DNA from 2 places in the Streptomyces hundungensis genome. Region 2 is predicted to be linked to the other one. Evidence: riboswitches for the same ligand, from Rfam matches in the RefSeq annotation. Region 2 holds a riboswitch; the other holds the start of a gene.
What was found. A riboswitch is a leader RNA that binds a small molecule or an ion and turns the genes downstream of it on or off. The one in region 2 is predicted to bind glycine.

Region 1 (7,153 bases), 4.4 Mb from region 2:
CCGTGGGCCAGGTTAAGGCCCATGATCGTGTCGCCCGGCTTGAGCAGCGCGAACATCGCGGCCGCGTTCGCCTGGGCGCCCGAGTGGGGCTGCACGTTGGCGGCCTCGGCGCCGAAGAGCGCCTTGATGCGGTCGATCGCGATCTGCTCGACCACGTCGACGTGCTCACAGCCGCCGTAGTAGCGGCGGCCCGGGTAGCCCTCGGCGTACTTGTTGGTGAGGACCGAGCCCTGGGCCTCCATGACCGCGACCGGAGCGAAGTTCTCCGAGGCGATCATTTCGAGGGTGGACTGCTGACGGTGGAGCTCGGCGTCGACGGCGGCGGCGACGTCCGGGTCCAGCTCGTGGAGGGGCTGGTTCAGAAGCGACATCAGACGATCCCTGTGGTCTCTAGGTCAGCTGGCGAATTCGGTGTACTCGTCGGCGGAGAGCAGGTCGCCCGGCTCGTCCGTGACCTTCACCTTGAACAGCCAACCGCCCTCGAACGGGGCCGTGTTGACGAGCGACGGGTCGTCCACGACGTCCTGGTTGGCCTCGACGACCTCGCCGGTGACCGGGGAGTACAGGTCGCTGACCGACTTGGTGGACTCCAGCTCGCCGCAGGTCTCGCCCGCGGTCACCGTGTCACCCACCTCCGGGAGCTGTACGTACACGACGTCACCGAGCGCGTTGGCCGCGTGCTCCGTGATGCCGACCGTCGACACGCCGGCCTCGGCGTTCGACAGCCACTCGTGCTCCTTGCTGTAGCGCAGCTGCTGGGGGTTGCTCATGACCTGAATTCTCCTGTACGCGGGGGAGTGCTGCTGACGGGGTCTCGAAGAGTGTCTCGGACCGCGGGACGAGAAGGGGGACGCCGAAGGGAGGCGAGCGTCACTTCTGGCGCTTGTAGAAGGGCAGCGCGACGACCTCGTAGGCCTCGTGCGTGCCGCGGATGTCGATGCCGACCCCGGTGGTGCCGGGCGCGGCGTGCGCGGCGTCGACGTACGCCATGGCGATCGGCTTGCCCAGCGTCGGCGAGGGCGCGCCCGAGGTGACCTCGCCCACGACCTCGCCACCGGACACCACGGAGAACCCGGCGCGCGGCACCCGGCGGCCCTCGGCGATCAGGCCGACGAGCTTGCGCGGCGGGTTCGCGGCGGCCTTCTCGGCGGCGGCCTCCAGAGCCGTCCGGCCCACGAAGTCACCGTCCTTCTCGAACTTCACGACCCGGCCGAGCCCCGCGTCGAAGGGCGTCAGCGCGGTCGTCAGCTCGTGCCCGTACAGCGGCATGCCCGCCTCCAGGCGCAGCGTGTCGCGGCAGGACAGGCCGCACGGCACCAGGCCCGCGTCCTGACCGGCCTCGGTCAGCGCGCGCCACAGCTGCTCGGCGTGCTCGGGGGCGACGAACAGCTCGAAGCCGTCCTCGCCGGTGTAGCCGGTGCGGGCGATCAGCGCGGGCACGCCCGCGACGGTGCCGGGCAGACCCGCGTAGTACTTCAGGCCGTCCAGGTCGGCGTCCGTGACGGAGGCCAGGATGCCGGGGGACTCGGGGCCCTGCACGGCGATCAGCGCGTACGCGTCGCGGTCGTCGCGGACCTCGGCGTCGAAGCCGGCCGCGCGCTCGGTGATCGCGTCGAGCACGATGCCCGCGTTGCCCGCGTTGGCGACGACCATGTACTCGGTCTCACCCAGGCGGTAGACGATCAGGTCGTCGACGATCCCGCCGTCCTCCTGGCAGATCATCGTGTACCGGGCGCGGCCGAGGCCGATGGTGGCGATGTTGCCGACCAGCGCGTAGTTCAGCGCCTTCATGGCGTCGGGTCCGGTGACGGTGATCTCGCCCATGTGGGACAGGTCGAAGAGCCCGGCGCGGGTGCGTACGGCGGTGTGCTCGTCGCGCTCGCTCCCGTAGCGCAGCGGCATGTCCCAGCCCGCGAAGTCGGTCATCGTGGCGCCCAGCGAACGATGCAGGGCATCGAGGGAGGTGAGGCGGGGGGCGTTGCTCATGGATGGTGCTCCAAGGTCCCGGGGCATGACGGTCGACGACATCCTCCCCATCTGTCATCGGAACCTGAGAGGTTCACCGGCGCGCGTCGCGCGGCACGGCTTGCACCTTGGGTGGGACCGCCCGGCAGAGGACGGCCCGCTTTTCAGATCTGCCTCGTCCGCGCGGTACGGGGCCTGAGAGATTCAAGGGAGAACTTGCTCCTTCGGCGCCCCAGCGCACAGCTGCTGAGGACTCTCCCGCGCGGATTCGAACGGCCGGTATGCAGTTGGCGCGCACATCATTGCACGCATCCCGGAAGCGGCACATCGCCGGTGAGCTATTACCGGCTCTTTACACTTCCCCAGCAGCGGTTCAGGATCCGAACAGGGGGGAGTGCCATGACGGTTGACCACGAGAGGGGCCGGGTGCGGGAGGTCCCCGCGCCGGGAGGGGCGGGCCGGGCGGTGCCGGCGCCGCGCACACCGGAGGCGAACGAGGCGGTGACCGACGAGGCGGTACGCGATCTGCGCGGGCGCCCCGAGCGGAGCGTGCCGGAGCTCCTCTTCGACCCGGGCGACGTCGTGGTGGTGTCGGGCCTGCCCGGCAGCGGCAAGACGACGCTGATGCGGCGCGCCGTCACCGACCGCCGCATCGACTCCCAGGACACCCGGCTCGCCTGGCAGCGCCGACTGCCCGGCATCCCCTACGCCCTGTACCGTCCGCTCACCCGGACCGCCCACTTCGTCAGGACCTGGTGGGCGCTGCGCTCCGGCGACAGCCTCGTCGTCCACGACTGCGGCACCCAGGCCTGGGTGCGGCACTGGCTGGGCCGGGGCGCCCGGCGCCGTGGACGCGCGCTGCGCCTGATCGTGCTCGACGTGCCGGCCGACACCGCCCTCGCGGGTCAGGCGAGCCGGGGCCGCTGGGTCTCCCGGTACGCCTTCGCGCGCCACCGCGGCGCGGCCCGGCGCCTGATAGCGCAGGTGGAGGCGGGACGGCTGCCGACCGGCTGCGCGAGCGCCGTGCTGCTCGACCGAGACGCGGCTTCCGCGCTGCGCCGGATCGGCTTCGGGCAGTAGCCGCCCCACGACGCGCGCCGGATCCTCACCCGGCGCGCTTTCCCCGGGCCGCTCCCACGGCGTTAGGGTCGAGGGGCACGGCCGAGGCAAGCCGGCAGGCATCGGGGTCCGGGGGAGAAGGACGGCACATGAACTTTCCGGAGCAGGCGTTCGCGCATCCGCTCGGCGGCGGAGGCTGGCCGGGCAACGAGCTGGAAGAGGCCATGTCCGCGGCCGTCGGGCAGCCGAACGCGGGCCCCCGGCTCATAGAGGTCCTCGGCCGCAACGCGGTGTGGGTGCCGCTGCCGGCCGGCGGCAGTCAGCAGAGCACCGACCTCGACCTGCCCACCTTGGAGCTGGACGGCGCCCCCTATGTGCCCGTGTACAGCTCCGAGCAGCAGTTCCTCCAGTGCGTCGGCTCTCACATGTCCTTCGCCGTGGCGCCCGCCGTCGAGTTCGCCCGCGGGCTGCCGCCGCAGCTCGGCATCGTGGTCAACCCCGAGGGCGTGGTGGGCATGCCCCTGCCCCCGCCCGCCGTCGCCGAGCTGTGTCGTACCGGGCGTACCGCGCTCGACGGACCCGCGTCCGGTGCCCGGGTACGCCTCTTCGAGCCGGACTGGCAGGAGGACCCGGTGGACTTCCTGGCCGTCGCGGCCGAGGAGTTCGAGGCGATCGGCGTGGTACTCAGCGCCCGCCGCGCGCTCGCCTCCATCGAGGGCGAGTCGCCCACGCTCTTCATCGGCGTGGAGTTCTCCACCTGGGACGGAGCAGGACGCAACGCGCCCATGGAGGCCCTGGGCCGGGCGCTCGGCCGGGTGCCCGTCGACTGGCCCGTCAATCTGGTCCTGCTCGACGTGACCCAGGATCCGGTCGCCACCTGGATGCGCGAGCGGGTGCGGCCCTTCTACGCCCGGGCCCGGTAGGCGACGACCACCGACGACAGCGCGGCAGACGGGCGTGCCGGGCTCCCGCGTCCCAGACCGGATCCGCCGGACAGGCCCTAACCTGGTTTCATGACCCTTGCAACCCCGCAGCCGCACGCGTGTGCCCGGGGCTGCGGGGCGGCGCAGGCGTCGGCACGGCGGAACTAAGAGGGGCGGGACCCAGGGTGAGCGCGTCAGGCACCGCGGCGGCCGGGCAGGTCGAGCACATGCTGCGCCAGGTGACGCCCGGGCGCTACGACGTGTACGAGGCGCTGCTCCACGCGCTCGCCGACCCCGCGTCGGGCCGGCTCTGGATGCTGCTGTGGAACGGCAGGGCCGGCTCCCCGGACGCCCAGTACGGGAACATGGAGGTCGACGGGGTCTCCTACGCCCCCTGTGTGACCTCCGCGCAGGAGCTCGCCGCCAGCGGGTGGAACCGGGCGCACGAAGTGGCCGGCGCCCTCGACGTCGCCCGGGGCCTCTACCCCGACCACTACGGGATCTGGCTCAATCCGCACGCCCCCGGCGGCGGCGTCGGCATCCCCTGGACTGATCTGCGCCGGATCGCGACGGGCCTCGACCGGATGCCCGCGGGGCCGCTCAGGCTCTGTGAACCGACCGTGGAGCTCCCCCAGTTCTACGCCCTGCTCGCCCAGCACGCCCACCGCACCCCGGCGGTGCGTTCGCTGCGCCGTGCCTGGGTGCAGCCCGCGCTCGGCACGCCGTACCTCGCGATCGGGCTCGACCTGTACAGCACCGCCCCGCAGTCGGTGGACGCGGTGCGGGCGATGATGCGGCAGTCCGTCGCGGGGGTGCCGGACGGGCTCGCGGTCTCCACGGTCGCGATGTCGGACGAGTACGACCCCGTCGGCATGTGGCTGAAAGCCCACGCCCGGCCGTTCTACGACCGCGAGGCGCACGGCGGCCAGGCCCCCGGGGGACCCGGATACGGCTATCCGCCGGCCGCCCCCGGCACCTACTGAGACCGGCTCCCGCCGACGCCAACCGGGACGAATCCCGTCAACGCGCCCCGCACGTAAGGGGAATGTCCGTTGTGGTGGGGCGAAGACCGCAATAGGCCCGTGCGTCATATCTGCCCCAACTTCCCCATGTCCGCCCCTGGTTCAGCCGCGTCCGCATAACGGAAACCCTCTTTCCGCATCACGTTTGCGCATACATTCGCCGTCAGGTCTGGCGGGTGATCGCGAGGCCATTGAAGACTCCCGGCATGCAGGGCCGTTCGGGCCCGTGTGCGAGCAGCCCGACCCGCTGCCCGGTGTCGCCCCCGCTCGCACTGCTGATGGGAACGCGCCGCTACAGCGGCAAGCGCGGGCCGGTCACCGCCGGTTGAGAGGGGTCCTTGCCACGATGACGGCACCATTGCACGACACACCCGCCGACGCGGACCCGACCGCGGACATCAGTGTCACGCCCAGTGGTGAGACCAGAACGGTCGAGGGACGTTCGCTGGGACGTATCGCCTGGAACCGGCTGAAGAAGGACAAGCTCGCCCTCACCGGTGGCATCGTTGTCGTGTTCCTGGTCCTCGTCGCGATCTTCGCGCCGTTGATCGTCGACGCGTTCGGCCATCCTCCGGAGGAGTTCCACGAGGACCAGATCGACCCGCTGCTCTCCACTCCGGTGGGCAGCTGGGGCGGCATCAACTCGCACTTCCTGCTGGGAGTTGAGCCGGTCAACGGCCGCGACGTGTTCAGCCGCATCATCTACGGCGCGCGGATCTCGCTGCTCGTGGGCTTCCTCGCGGCGGTCTTCGCGGTGCTCGTCGGTACCGTCCTCGGCGTGGTCGCCGGGTACTTCGGCGGCTGGCTCGACGCCATCATCAGCCGAGTGATGGACATGCTGCTCTCCTTCCCGCAGCTGCTCTTCATCATCGCGCTGATCTCCGTGGTGCCCAACCAGCTCCTCGGTCTCACCGGCACCGGGGTGCGGCTGCTCGTGATGATCCTCGTCATCGGCTTCTTCGGATGGCCGTACGTCGGACGGATCGTGCGCGGCCAGACGCTCTCGCTGCGCGAGCGCGAATACGTGGAGGCGGCCCGCAGTCTGGGCGCGGGGCGCGGCTACATCCTCTTCAAGGAGCTGCTGCCCAACCTCATCGCGCCGGTCACCGTCTACATGACGCTGATGATCCCCACGAACATCCTCACCGAGGCGGCGCTCAGCTTCCTGGGCGTGGGCGTCAAGCCGCCCACCTCCTCCTGGGGACAGATGCTGTCGACGGCGATCTCGACCTATGAGTCCGACCCGATGTTCATGATCATCCCGGGTGCGGCGATCTTCATCACCGTGATGGCGTTCAACCTCTTCGGCGACGGCGTCCGCGACGCCTTCGACCCGAAGGGCTCCCGCTGATGCGGGACTTCACAGACTCCGGCCCGGCGCATCGCACGGGCCGTGACACACAAGACGCCCCCAACGGAGGAAGCCAGATCGTGACAACCCAAGGTTCATCGAGGCGAAAGACGGCCGCCGGCGCCGCCATCGTCGTTGCGGCTCTGCTCTCCACCGCGGCCTGCGGCGGAGGCGGCGACAGCGACAGCAAGGGCAGCAAGGCCCCCGGGTTCAACGCCGCCAACAGCAAGCTCGCCAACGCGTCGACGAAGAAGGGCGGGGAGCTCAAGTTCGTCGGCACGCAGGACGCCGACTCCTGGGACCCGCAGCGCGGTTACTACGGCTTCATGTGGGACTACGCGCGCTACTACACGCGCACGCTGATCTCCTACAAGCCCGCCCCGGGCAAGGAGAGCGAGACGCTCGTCCCGGACATCGCGACCGGTCTCGCGGACGTCTCGGCGGACAAGAAGACGTACACGTACCACCTGAAGGACGGCGTCAAGTGGGAGGACGGCAAGCCCGTCACCTCCAAGGACGTCAAGTACGGCATCGAGCGCATCTGGGCGCAGGACGTCATCTCCGGCGGCCCCGTGTACCTGAAGGACGTCCTCGACCCAACCGGTGAGTACAAGGGTCCCTACAAGGACACCGCCCCCGACAAGCTGGGCCTGAAGGCGATCGAGACGCCGGACGACAAGACCATCGTCTTCAAGCTGCCGGCGCCCAACGTCGACTTCCAGCAGATGCTGGCCATGCCCTCGGGCACCCCGGTCCGCCAGGACAAGGACACCCAGTCGAAGTACGGCCTCAAGCCGTTCTCGCTCGGCCCGTACAAGTGGGAGTCCTACTCC
Region 2 (7,153 bases):
GCGGGAGGTGCTGATGGAGTAGCGTCGACGACTACGGCCTCCGGCACATTCAGCAGGCATACGGCAACGTGCAGTTACCGTCTTCTCGGGAATGGTGAAAAACACCGACGAGAATCGGCCGACCCCCGCCGGGACAACTCTCCAGGTCGGCGCGGCGGGCATCACATTCCCCCGGGTAGGACGCCCGCACAAAAGGACCTGATACCGGCTTGCGGGCAAATACCGGGACGGCTAGTTGAAACCCCGCGTGAACACGTGTCGTATAAACTCCGCAAACGAGGCAGAGAGTTGGCGCCCCCGGCCATTCATCGTCGGCCCCCCTCTGACCCCGCACCGCAGACAGCGCCGTCCGCACCGCCCACGCATCACCGTGTCTCCGAAGTGAGAGGCGACCCACCATGCCGCTGCATGTCCCCCCGGCTCCCGCGCCCGCCCTGCGCAGCGTCCTCGCGGCACTCGGTTCCCCCACCGCCGTGCGCGAGGCCCGCACCCCGGCCCTCCGCTCCACCGAAGGTCCGCTCACCCCCGAACTCCCGCTCCCGCTCCACGTCCTGGACGGGATCACCCCGGGCGGCCGGACCCCGCGCACCCGCCTGGCCGGCTGGCGCTTCCTGATCAGCGACCCCGACCATCCGGTCGCCGCCGCGGACACCCGCCTCACTCCGGACGGTTGGGCCTTCTCGCACTTCTTCGAGGGCCCCTACATCGCCTCGACCCAGCGCGCCCTGCGCCAGGCCGAGCCGCTCGCCACCCACTACCAGCCCCGGCTGCTTTCGATCCCCGAGCTGTACATGCTCACCCTGTGGCTGCACACGGACACGAGCGCCGACGGCGCCTCGGGCAGCCCCGCGCCCCACGACCTCCTGGTGCCGCTCGCCCCCGCCCCGCCCGGCATCTGCGCCCATCGTCCGCTGCGGGTCAGCGAACTGCTGCCGGTACTCAGCCTGCGTCTGGCCACCGCCCCCCTGCTCGGACAGCCCGTCTGACCCCTGCCGTCGGCGCCCGGCGAAAAAAGTGCCCCGCGACCAGCGTGGTCGCGGGGCCTGGTGTGTCTATGCTGCGTACGCGCGGCCTCAGCCATACGGGCTAGTCCTGCCGGGCCACCCCGAACCACCCGAAAAGACAGGCCAGTTGAGCTGAACCGTCCGCACGGGTGACACGTCATTAAGCAGTAGGAAGCGCTGCCGCGAAATCCCTGCGGATTGACTCCCGTGGGGCAACACTGGGAACGGACCGACCGACTTACTACGGGGGGCGGCCATGAACAACGCATCGAGCCGCAGCACACTCACCACAACGCAGCGAAAGAACGCATCCATGTGCCAGCACCAGCCAGCCTGCCCGACAGCCTTCTCCGCCGACCGGGAAGCCGCGAAGCCCGTGGCACACCACCCGGAGCAGGGCTGGAGCCTGCTGTGCAACGGTGTCCTGCTCTTCGAGGACACCGGTGAGCTGCTGCCGGACGGGCAGATCATCGCCCCGCACCGGTCGCTCACGGCGGAGCAGGTGGCGACCGCCGCCTAGCGCGGCTTCGTACGGACAGCGCGCGTAGGGACGCCTCCCCAGCGGAATCGTCCCGCACGGACACATGAGGGCCGGCCCGGGGAAAACCCCGAACCGGCCCTTACGCATGGGTGGGTCAGTGGTCGTACTCGTCCAGCGGCGGGCAGGAGCAGACCAGGTTGCGGTCGCCGAAGGCTCCGTCGATGCGGCGGACCGGCGGCCAGTACTTGTCGGCGGCCGACACCCCGGCCGGGAAGACGGCGTCCTCGCGGCTGTAGGCGTGGTTCCACTCGCCGCCGAGCGCGGCAGCGGTGTGCGGGGCGTTGGCGAGCGGGTTGTCGTCGGCCGGCCAGACGCCGGAGGCGACCTTCTCGATCTCGCCGCGGATCGCGATCATCGTGTCGCAGAACCGGTCGATCTCGCCCAGGTCCTCGGACTCGGTGGGCTCGATCATCAGCGTGCCGGCCACCGGGAACGACATGGTCGGCGCGTGGAAGCCGTAGTCGATCAGGCGCTTGGCGATGTCGTCGACGCTGACGCCGGTCGCCTTGGACAGCGACCGCAGGTCCACGATGCACTCGTGCGCGACGAGGCCGTTGGGGCCGGTGTAGAGCACCGGGTAGTGCGGCTCCAGGCGCTTGGCGATGTAGTTGGCGGCGAGCACGGCGACCTGGGTCGCCCGCTTGAGGCCCTCGCCACCCATCAGACGGACGTACGCCCAGGAGATCGGCAGGATGCCGGCCGAACCCCAGGGGGCCGCGGAGATCGGGCCGACGCCCGTCGCGGGGCCGGCCGTCGGCTGGAGCGGGTGGTTGGGCAGGTACGGCGCGAGGTGGGCGCGCACACCGACCGGGCCGACACCGGGGCCGCCGCCGCCGTGCGGGATGCAGAACGTCTTGTGCAGGTTGAGGTGGGAGACGTCGCCGCCGAACTTGCCCGGCTTGGCGAGGCCCACCAGGGCGTTGAGGTTGGCGCCGTCGACGTACACCTGGCCGCCGGCCTCGTGGACCTGGGCGCAGATGTCGGCGACGTGCTCCTCGAACACGCCGTGCGTGGACGGGTAGGTGATCATCAGCACCGAGAGCTCGTCGCGGTACTGCTCGATCTTGGCGCGCAGGTCGGCCGCGTCGACCTCGCCGTCGTCGGCGGTCTTGACGACGACGACCTTCATGCCGGCCATCACGGCGCTCGCCGCGTTGGTGCCGTGCGCGGACGACGGGATGAGGCAGATGGTGCGCTGGGTGTCGCCGTTGGCGCGGTGGTAGGCGCGCACCGCGAGCAGGCCCGCGAGCTCGCCCTGGGAACCGGCGTTGGGCTGGATGGACACCGCGTCGTACCCGGTGACCTCGGCGAGCCGCTCCTCCAGCTCACGGATGAGCGTGAGGTAGCCGGCGGCCTGGTCGACCGGCGCGAAGGGGTGGATCTGCCCGAACTCGGGCCAGGTCACCGGCTCCATCTCGGTGGTGGCGTTCAGCTTCATGGTGCAGGAGCCGAGCGGGATCATGCCGCGGTCCAGCGCGTAGTCGCGGTCGGCGAGCTTGCGCAGGTAGCGCAGCATCGCGGTCTCGGAGCGGTGCTGGTGGAAGACCGGGTGGGTCAGGAAGTCGTCGGTGCGCAGCAGCGCGTCCGGCAGGGTGTCGGCGGCCGTGGCGTCCAGCGCCTCGATGTCGGCATCGGCCCCGAACGCGCCCCAGACGGCGGCCAGTTGGGCCCGGTTGGTGGTCTCGTCACAGGCGATGGAGACGGTGTCGGCGTCGACGAGGTGCAGGTTGACCCCGCCCTGACGGGCGGCGGCCACGGCCTGGGCGGCCTTGCCCGGGACCCGCACGGTGAGCGTGTCGAAGTAGGCGCCGTGGACGACGTCGACCCCGGCGGCCTTGAGCCCCTCGGCGAGCAGGGCGGCGTAGCGGTGGGTGCGCTGGGCGATCTGGCGCAGCCCGTCCGGGCCGTGGTAGACGGCGTACATCCCGGCCATGACCGCGAGCAGCACCTGCGCGGTGCAGATGTTGCTGGTGGCCTTCTCGCGGCGGATGTGCTGCTCGCGGGTCTGGAGGGCCAGGCGGTAGGCCTTGTTGCCGTCGGCGTCGACGGAGACGCCGACGAGGCGGCCGGGCAGGCTGCGGGCGAACTTCTCCTGGACCGCCATGAACCCGGCGTGCGGGCCGCCGAAGCCCATCGGGACGCCGAAGCGCTGGGTGGTGCCGACGGCGATGTCCGCGCCGAGCGAGCCCGGCGAGGCGAGCAGGGTGAGGGCGAGCAGGTCGGCGGCGACGGTGACGATCGCGCCGAGCTCGTGGGCCGCGTCGATGACCGGCTTGAGGTCGCGGACCTGACCGGAGGCGCCGGGGTACTGAAGCAGCACGCCGAAGACACCGCGCTCGGCGACCTCGGCCGGGATGCCGTCGCTGAGATCGGCGACGACGACCTCGACGCCGGTCGGCTCGGCACGCGTCTGGATCACGGCGACGGTCTGCGGCAGGGTGTCGGCGTCGACGAGGAAGACCCCGCCCTTGACCTTGCCCACGCGCCGGGACAGGGCGAGCGCCTCGGCGGCCGCGGTGCCCTCGTCGAGCAGCGAGGCGCCGGAGGTGGGCAGGCCGGTGAGCTCGGCCACCATGGTCTGGAAGTTGAGCAGCGCCTCGAGGCGGCCCTGCGAGATCTCCGGCTGGTAGGGCGTGTACGCCGTGTACCAGGCCGGGTTCTCCATGACGTTGCGCAGGATCACCGGCGGCGTGAAGGTGCCGTAGTAGCCGAGGCCGATCATGGGGGCGAGCACCTGGTTGCGGTCCGCGAGCTGTCGCAGCTCGGCGAGCACCTCGGCCTCGGTCCGCGCCTCGGGGAGGTTCAGTGCCCCGGCGCTCTTGATGACCTCGGGGACGGCGGCGGCGGTCAGCTCGTCGAGCGAGCCGTAGCCGACCTGGGCGAGCATCTTGGCCTGAGCCTCGGCATCGGGCCCGATGTGGCGCTGCTCGAAGGGGATGCCACGCTCGAGCCGGCTGAGCGGAATGCGGTTGGCGGTCATGACGGAGGCCTCCTGGTCGCACGACCTGCGAGGGGTACCACGGCGCGGGTACCCGGACGGCCTCCCCCTCTGTCATCTCAACCTGAGAGCTTCACCGGGGCGCGCGGGGGCGATCCGGTTTTCACCGTCGGTGAGGAAAGGTTCCGCCCGGGCTGACGTGCCCGTGCTTCCCCCGTCCTGCTTTCCAGAGTGACCTCGTCCGTGCGGTCCGTGGGCCTGAGAGATTCCGGGGAGGAGTTGCTCCTTCGGCGTCCGCCGAGCACTCAGGGAGCACTTCGGAGGACTCTCCCGCACGGGGTCAGCAGCCGTTTGCCAGCCTACCAGCGCGCTCCGAGCCGATTCTTTGTTCAACTGCTCAAGTGGCCAACACCCACGATGTGCCCTTTCGTAGTGCTTATGGAGCAGTTGTAACCGGTTGCGACCAGTTGGAGGGACCGTGCAGACCGATATCGATCCGCGCAGCCTGATCGGCCGCAAGGCATACGACCGCAATGGACACAAGATCGGAACGGTGGACGAGGTCTACCTCGACGACGCCACCGGCGCCCCGGAGTGGGCCGCCGTACGCACCGGACTGTTCAGCAGGGACGCCTTCGTCCCCCTGGAACCCAGCACCCTGGTCGACGAGACGCTGCGCGTCCCCTACGACCGCGCCCTGATCAAGGACGCCCCCGACTTCGGCGTGGGCCGCCACCTCTCCCCGGAGCAGGAGCTCCAGCTCTACCACCACTACGGCCTGGACATCGCGGCCCCCGACCCCGGCCCACCTCCCTCCGACCGCGACTTCGGCCGACTCGCAGGCGGCGACATCTGACCCAACCCCCCACCCGCGCGCACCGCCTGCCGACCCGTCCTCGGCCCCTCGGCGCTCGCTGCTTCCCCTCCCGCCCCCGGCCCGCCCTAGGCCGCCGCCTCCCCGCCCGCCTCCGGATCACCCCCGGTCGCCGCCTTCCCTACCGCCCCCGACCGGACCTCGGCTGCCGCCTCCCCATCCGCCTCCGGCTCTTCTTCGGCCTGCGCCGCCGTCTCCGCAGCAGCCCGCTCCACCAGTGGCAGCGGTTCCGAGGGCTCCAGGTCGGGGTCGTCCACCTTGAACGTTCGTACGCGCCCGGGCACCCGGGCCGTCGGCGTCTCGAAGCGCACCGTGACCCGCCCTACGCCGCTGCCCTGCACCCACCCCGGCCCGTACTCGACATGGCGTACGTCGTGCCCGGCCAGCCACCTCCGCTGAGCCGGGCCTTCCACGGCCTCCGCCGGGGCCCCCGCCTCCGCCTCGGCCGCGCGGGCGGGCTCCTCGCTCTCCGGCTCCTGTGCGCCCTGCTCCCCCGCGGCCTGGGCGAACAGGTCCTCCTGGGTGTAGTCGGCGAGCCCGGTGACCCCGACGCCGAGCAGGCGCACGCCGCCCGTGGTGTCCACCGATTCCAGCAACCGCGCCGCGGCCTCCCGGACCACCGCGGGATCGTCGGTGGGGCCGCGCAGCGTCTCGGAGCGCGTCAGCGTCGAGAAGTCGTACCGCCGGACCTTGAGCACGATGGTGCGCCCCGAGTGCCCGGAGGCCCGCAACCGCTGCACACACCGGTCGGCGAGGCGCCCCACCTCGCCGGTGATCCGCAGTCGGTCGTGCAGGTCCACGTCGAAGGTGTCCTCCACGGACACAGATTTGGCATCCCGCTCGGCCACCACGGGCCGGTCGTCGTACCCCGACGCCATGCGGTGGAGCGAGGCCCCGTGCGACTTGCCGAGGAGCCGTACGAGCTCGTCCTCCCCCGCCTCGAAGAGGTCCGCCACGGTGGTCATGCCGGCCCGCCGCAGATGCTCGCCGGTGGCCGGGCCGACGCCGGGAAGGATGCGCACCGACATGGGCGCGAGGAGGGCGCGCTCGGTGCCGGGCTCCATCAGCACCAGGCCGTCCGGCTTCGCCTGCTCGGAGGCGATCTTGGCCAGCATCTTGGATCCGGCGAGGCCCACGGACCCGCTCAGCCCGGTGACCGCCCTGATGTCCCTGCGCAGCCGCTCACCGGCCTCCCGCGCCGCCGCCGACCCGAAGGCCACCCCGCCGGCCTCCAGGTCCACGAAGGCCTCGTCCAGGCTCAGCGGCTCGACCAGCGGGGACAGCCGCCCGAGCAGCTCCATCACCTGCTCGCTGATGGTGCGATAGAGCTGGAAGCGCGGCACCAGATAGGCCGCGTTGGGGCAGAGCCGCCGCGCCTGCGCCATGGGCATCGCCGAGCGGATCCCGAAACGTCTCGCCTCGTACGAGGCCGTCGAGACCACGCCGCGCGGACCGAGACCGCCCACCACGACGGGTTTTCCGCGCAGGCTGGGCTTCGACGCCTGCTCTGCGGCGGCGAAGAAGGCATCCATGTCCAGATGCAGGATGGTCGGCGCGGCTCTCACACCACCGATGCTGCCCTACGCCACTGACAATCGGCCCCGGCGCCGAGCGGTCAGACCGCCCGGTTGCGCCGCCTGGCCAGCTCATCGGCCGGGTTGTGCCCGACCAGGGTCTCGCCGGTGTCGACGCGCTCACCGTGCAGCTGGGAGAGGGCCGCCTCGACGTCCCGCCACACCACGCCCACCGCGATCCCGAAGATCCCCTGACCGCCCTGGAGCAGGTCCACGACCTCG

Region 1: linked by a shared signal. The riboswitch ahead of gcvT (glycine cleavage system aminomethyltransferase GcvT) and the one ahead of gcvP (aminomethyl-transferring glycine dehydrogenase) in region 2 are both predicted to bind glycine.

Annotation. Positions count from the first base shown of each region.
Region 1 covers NZ_CP032698.1:2,707,519-2,714,671, reverse strand. Annotated here, with positions in the region: gene glyA (serine hydroxymethyltransferase) at 1-371, opposite strand, end outside; gene gcvH (glycine cleavage system protein GcvH) at 396-770, opposite strand; gene gcvT (glycine cleavage system aminomethyltransferase GcvT) at 871-1,986, opposite strand; glycine riboswitch at 2,140-2,236, opposite strand; gene DWB77_RS12035 (AAA family ATPase) at 2,365-3,045, shown strand; gene DWB77_RS12030 (enhanced serine sensitivity protein SseB) at 3,174-3,947, shown strand; gene DWB77_RS12025 (enhanced serine sensitivity protein SseB C-terminal domain-containing protein) at 4,133-4,930, shown strand; gene DWB77_RS12020 (ABC transporter permease) at 5,316-6,320, shown strand; gene DWB77_RS12015 (ABC transporter substrate-binding protein) at 6,401-7,153, shown strand, end outside.
Region 2 covers NZ_CP032698.1:7,118,724-7,125,876, reverse strand. Annotated here, with positions in the region: gene DWB77_RS31645 (hypothetical protein) at 399-986, shown strand; gene DWB77_RS31640 (DUF5999 family protein) at 1,318-1,524, shown strand; gene gcvP (aminomethyl-transferring glycine dehydrogenase) at 1,640-4,525, opposite strand; glycine riboswitch at 4,720-4,826, opposite strand; gene DWB77_RS31630 (PRC-barrel domain-containing protein) at 4,962-5,339, shown strand; gene DWB77_RS31625 (DNA polymerase IV) at 5,426-6,922, opposite strand; gene DWB77_RS31620 (MerR family transcriptional regulator) at 6,973-7,153, opposite strand, start outside.